DNA from 2 places in the Lachnoanaerobaculum sanguinis genome. Region 1 is predicted to be linked to the other one. Evidence: predicted binding sites of a transcription regulator. Region 1 holds the regulator's gene; the other holds the start of a gene.
What was found. Region 1 encodes NrdR, which represses ribonucleotide reductase genes. Its sites were predicted from a motif close to CACAANATNTTGTG; they were not measured.

Region 1 (3,216 bases):
AGTGCAGGGGTAAGTTCCTCAGCCGCATTTGAAACTTTGATTTGTCAAATAATAAATACTTTATTTAATGAAGGAAAACTTTCAAAAACAGATTATGCCTATATCGGAAAATATGCGGAGAACAATTATTGGGATAAGGCAAGCGGACTGCTTGATCAGATGTGTTGTGCTTATGGAGGGCTTATAAGCATAGACTTTGTAAATCCAGATTCACCGAAGGTTGAAGAGATTGATTTTGACTTTGCGGGAGCAAAGCATGATCTTATAATTGTACAGACAGGAAGAGGACATGCGGATCTTTCAGCCGACTATTCTTCAATACCTGCAGAGATGAAAAAGGTGGCGGAGTTTTTCGGAAAGTCTACATTATCTGAAGTGGATGAAAATGAATTTTATAAAAATCTTTCAAAAATAAGAGCTTTTGCAGGTGACAGAGCTGTACTTAGAAGTATTCATTTCTTTGATGAGAATAAGAGAGTCGATAATGAGATAAAAGCATTAAAGAGCAATGATTTCGATTCTTTCTTAAAGAACATTACGGACAGCGGAAATTCATCATGGAAATATCTTCAAAATGTATATACAAATGCCGCACCGAATGAACAGGGGATTACAGTGGCACTGGCTTTATCCGAGAGGTTCCTTAAAGAAAAGAATGTGGGGGCAACCAGGGTTCACGGTGGAGGATTTGCAGGAGTTATTATGGCGATGGTTCCTGAAAATTACAGTGATGAGTATGTTTCATATATGGATAAATTCCTTGGGAAAGGATCAAGTTATAAGATGAAAATCAGACCTTACGGGTCTATATGTTTGGATGAAATGATTTAAAGGAGGATAAATGAACGAAGAACAATATTCGATAGCATGTCTTATTGTCGGAATACTGAGCTGTGTACTTTGTTGCATGTGTTTCGGACTTCCGCTTGGAATAGTAGGTATAGTACTTTTTGTTTTGTCTACAAGGAACGGACATGGAATAGATGTAAAGGCAGGTATAGGACTTGCTTTATCTATTCTGGGCTTTATACTTTCAATTGTTGCGGCATTTATAATAATAATAGGATTGTTATTCTCAGATGATAACGACTACAGCAGCTATCGTGATAACAGTAATCCTTTTGAATATTTTATTGAAGAGTATGGTGATTCATTGGATTATGATGACAGTGATGAATATCAGAATCTTCCATACTATTTTGATGAAAATGAAGATGAACAAATAAATGAACTATAATATGGATAAGGAATAAACTTATGAAATGCCCTTTTTGCCAGGCGCAGGATACAAAGGTTATTGATTCTCGTCCTGCGGATGACAATTCTTCAATAAGAAGAAGAAGGCAGTGTGAGAGCTGCAATAAGAGATTTACCACATATGAAAAACTTGAGACTATTCCTCTTATGGTAATTAAAAAGGATGACAGCAGAGAAAACTTTGACAGGTCAAAGATAGAGTATGGAATCATCCAAAGCTGTCATAAGAGACCTGTCTCCACGGTTGTAATAAGAAAAACGGTGGATGATATAGAAAACCAAATCTATTCTATGGAAGTCAGTGAGATACCTACCAGAAAGATAGGTGAGCTTGTGATGGAAAAATTAAAGGAACTGGACGAGGTTGCATATGTAAGATTTGCATCTGTATACAGGGAGTTTAAGGATGTAAATACTTTTGTAGATGAGATCTCAAAGCTTTTAAAGAAATGATTTTTATGAATAAACTTTTTCCGGATTTACACAAGAAAGATATATATGAGATAGACTATAGGGGGCTTTATAATAAGGGATTCAGAGCTGTTCTTTTTGATATAGACAATACCTTGACCACTCATGGAACAAAGGCTGACAGGTCAAATATTGAGTTTTTTAAATCTCTTAGAGAAATAGGATTTAAGACCTGTCTTATTTCAAACAATAAAGAAAAAAGAGTTTCACCGTTTGCAAAGGCGGTCGGATCGCCATATATATATAAGGCTGACAAACCTTCAAAAAAGGGATACCTAAAAGCGATGAATACTTTGAATGTAAAAAGAGAACAGACCTTTTTTGTGGGAGACCAGATTTTTACAGATATATGGGGAGCTAATAATGCAGGGGTTTACTCTGTTCTGGTGGATCCGATAAGCCCGAAAGAAGAGATACAGATAGTCATAAAAAGGTTCTTTGAAAGAATTGTACTTTTCTTTTATAAAATTAAGATAGATAAGGTGAAAAAGAATGGTAAGTGCTGATACAAAAGTTTACGGTATAATAGGAAATCCTGTTTCACACAGCCTTTCTCCGATTTTACAAAATACTTTGGCTAAAGAATTGAATATAGATATGAGCTATTCGGCATTTCATGTGACTGAAAATATCAAAGAGGCCATAAAAGGTGCTTTTGCGTTAGGTATTAAGGGTTTTAATGTAACTATTCCATATAAAAAGGACATGCTTGAAATAGTTAGCGATATTGATGACAGGGCAAGAAAAATAGGTGCAGTAAATACTCTTATAAAGACTGAAAGCGGTTATAAGGGATATAATACGGATATTATAGGACTTGGAATGAGTCTTTATAATAATAATCTTAGTATAAAGAGTAAGGACATAATTATTTTGGGGGCAGGAGGTGCCGCAAAGGCTGTACTTTATCTTGCAATAGAAGAGGGGGTAAATTCAATTACTCTTGTAAACAGAAATATTTCAAAGGCTGATGAACTGAAAGCGGAGGTTGGTATTAAAGATATCTCCGTTATTTCTTTGGATGATTTGAAGTCAAATATTAATCTGTTGGATAAGGATAATTATTTTGTATTCCAGACCACTAATGTCGGTATGCATCCAAATGTTGAAGATTGCATAATAGAAGATGAGGCATTTTATGAAAAATGTGACTCGGGTATCGATCTTATTTATATACCTTTTGAGACTGCATTTATTAAGAAGATGAAATCAAAAGGAAAGGTTTGCATAAACGGTCTGGATATGCTTATTCTTCAGGGTGTTGCAAGCTTTGAGATATGGAACAATGTTAAAGTCGATAAAGATATTATAGAAAAAGTAAAAGTATTGTTGACAGAGAAACTTAGAGAGAGAATGCAATGAAAATTTTGGTGATAAACGGTGTGAATATGAATTTCCTCGGAATAAGAAATAAGGAGGTTTATGGAAACAAGGACTACAGCTATCTTTTGAAAATGATTGATAAAAAGGCAAAAGAACTTGGCGTAG
Region 2 (3,216 bases), on a different contig from region 1:
AGGCCTTCCGTTCTCGTCCACATAGGGTGTTAAGAAACTTCTGCATCCCATAGGTGTGTAGCAGTTTCCGTTGCCGTTTTTATCCACCTTATACTCAAACATCTTCTTTTCCGAAACATAATCAGGTACAAGTCTCTTTGCGGTACATTTTGCCGCAAGCTTTGTAAGATGGTAATATCTGGTTCCCGGGCGAATATTGTCCTCTTCTAAAACATAGATAAGTTTTGGGAATGCAGGTGTTACCCATACACCATCCTCATTCTTCACACCCTGATATCTCTGCCTTATCATTTCTTCAACAATAAGTGCAAGATCTTCTTTTTCTCTTTCATTCTTTGCTTCATTCAAGTACATAAATACTGTGATAAACGGAGCCTGACCGTTTGTAGTCATCAAAGTCACTACTTGATACTGTATAGTCTGTACACCCTTTGTGATTTCTCTGCGAAGTCTGTTCTCAATAATCTCTTCTTTTCTTTCAGTAGACACATTTAATCCGTACATCTCGGATTCCACTTCATCACGGATCTTTTGTCTGCTTATATCCACAAAAGGAGCAAGATGTGTAAGAGAAATACTCTGTCCGCCATACTGGCTTGAAGCTACCTGCGCAATTATTTGTGTAGCGATATTGCAGGCTGTTGAAAAACTATGTGGCTTTTCTATAAATGTGCCTGATATCACGGTTCCGTTTTGAAGCATATCCTCAAGATTTACAAGATCACAGTTGTGCATATGCTGTGCAAAATAATCCGCATCGTGGAAGTGAAGAATACCTGTCTTATGAGCTTCCACTATCTCACCGTCAAGAAGTATTCTTTCTGTGAGATCCTTTGAAACCTCTCCGGCCATATAATCTCTTTGCACTGAGGCAACAGTAGGATTCTTATTTGAGTTCTCCTGCTTTACTTCCTCATTATCACATTCTATAAGCGCCAATATCTTATCATCTGTTGTATTTTGTTTTCTCTTTATACTCTGAACATATCTGTATGTAATATATCTTCTGGCTACCTCATAAGCATTCTCTCTCATGATGCCGTCCTCTACCATATCCTGTATTTCTTCCACGCTCATCGCACGGTTCATACTCATGCACTGATTCTCTACAGTATTGGCAATACGGTCAACCTGGGCTTTCTTCAACTTATCATCTTCACCTACTACAGCATTTGCTTTATAGATTGCAGCAATAATTTTTGAAATATCAAAATCAACTTCAGCGCCGCTTCTTTTAATGATTCTCATGTCGGTAACCTCTCTTTATTATTACATAGTATCTGCTTATTGTCGCAGTTCTTATAAGTACCTTTTTAAGAGTATATAACTCTCTCGAATTCATAGTATACACAATATATTGTGCTTGGTCAACGACTTTATTACCACATGGTGTAAGCAGCGGTATGAACATTAAACAGGAAAAATCGACGAAAATTTGCAAAAAAAATTTCAACTGTGGTATTATTGAGTTAAAAGCAATATAAATATTACATAATAATAATATATTTTTAGAAAGGATAATTATGTCGGAAAATGTAAAATGGCCGGGGCCTGCAGGACTTATTCCTGTAACAAGCGGTAAGGCGGAAGATGCAAATGTGCACAACAGAAACTATTTAAATAATATTCTTGTGGAGATGAGAATCATTGATGCAATACTTCCCGATAAGCATAAAAAAATATTCGGGACTGAATTTGACTCTCCGATAATGATGCCTGCTTTTTCTCATTTGAATAAGGTCGGCAAGGACGGCAAAAAGCCTATGCTTGAATATGCAAAGGCTGCAAAGAGCTTAAATATACTCAATTGGGTAGGCATGGAGCCGGATGACGAATTTAAAGAAATAGCGGATACAGGAGCCAAAACTGTCAGAATTATAAAACCTTTTGCCGACCATGATATAATATTTGAGCAGATAGAGTTTGCAAAAAAATGCGGTGCCGTCGCTGTGGGTGTGGATATTGACCATGTTCCCGGAACGGACGGGAAATATGATATAGTTGACGGTATAGCAATGGGTCCGGTTACTCAAAGCGATTTGGAAGAATATGCAAAATTTGCAAAAATACCTTTTGTGGCTAAAGGAGTTTTATCGCTTCAAGATGCCGCAAAGGCAAAACAGGCGGGCTGCAGTGCTATAGTAGTATCTCACCACCACGGTCGCATTCCTTTCGGTATACCTCCCGTTATGATACTTCCCGATATAAAGAATGAAATAAGCGGTATGGAGATATTTGTAGACTGTTCAATAGATACAGGATATGATGCCTACAAGGCTTTGGCACTTGGTGCAGATGCCGTATCTGTCGGCAGGGGGATACTTTCTCCACTTTTAAAGGAGGGGGAAAGCGGCGTCATTGAAAAAATAAACAAAATGAATGAAGAACTTTCAGAGCTTATGATGTATACAGGTGTGAAAGATACAAACTCATTCGATCCTTCGGTTTTATATATAAGATAAAAATACAGGCTTTATTTTTCAATATTTTATATTGTAAAATAAGGCCTTTTTAAATTTGAAACTCATTTTCATTTTCTCTTGACATATCCCTTTCTCTTTTATATTCTATTATCATGTTTACAGCTTTGCTTAAACAAATAAATTTTACCTTTTCTTGGTGGAAAAATTGTTTAAATATATTTTAAAAAGATTATTATCATTAATTCCTATACTTATAGGTATAAGCTTTATATCATTTGCGCTTATCTATTTCACCGGTGGTGATGCGGTGGCGGTAAGATATGAAGCCATAGGTGGAGTGCTTTCTCCGGAACTTATAAATCAAAAGAGGGAAGAACTTGGTTTAAACCGTCCTTTTATCGTTCAATATATCAGTTGGCTTTTGGGGGTGGTTCAAGGTGATATGGGTATCAGCTATGTATCGGGAAAACCGGTATTTGGCTATATTTTCTCTAAATTACCGAATACTCTCTTACTTAGTATCAGCTCTTTACTTACTACCCTAATTATCTCCCTGCCGCTTGGTATACTTTCAGCGGTAAAGAAAAACTCTGTATTTGACAATATTATAAAGGCGCTGTCATTTATAGGCAATTCTCTGCCAAACTTTTTTGTGGCGCTTGTGCTTTCATATATATTTGCATTACAGTTAAAGATTCTTCCGGTAATTTCACAGGGAACAAGTATAAAAAGTCTGATACTTCCCACGCTTACTCTTGCACTGGCAATGAGCGCAAAGTATATAAGGCAGATT

Region 2: nrdD (anaerobic ribonucleoside-triphosphate reductase) is a predicted target of NrdR. The motif match lies at 1,349-1,362, and genes of this name have one in related genera.

What each region holds. Positions count from the first base shown of each region.
Region 1 is NZ_BTHK01000027.1:7,815-11,030, forward strand. Features, by position in the region: gene SBH76_RS12965 (galactokinase) at 1-831, shown strand, start outside; gene SBH76_RS12970 (DUF4190 domain-containing protein) at 842-1,237, shown strand; gene nrdR (transcriptional regulator NrdR) at 1,258-1,710, shown strand; gene SBH76_RS12980 (YqeG family HAD IIIA-type phosphatase) at 1,707-2,234, shown strand; gene aroE (shikimate dehydrogenase) at 2,221-3,090, shown strand; gene aroQ (type II 3-dehydroquinate dehydratase) at 3,087-3,216, shown strand, end outside.
Region 2 is NZ_BTHK01000006.1:33,833-37,048, forward strand. Features, by position in the region: gene nrdD (anaerobic ribonucleoside-triphosphate reductase) at 1-1,248, opposite strand, end outside; gene SBH76_RS05190 (alpha-hydroxy-acid oxidizing protein) at 1,524-2,462, shown strand; gene SBH76_RS05195 (ABC transporter permease) at 2,629-3,216, shown strand, end outside.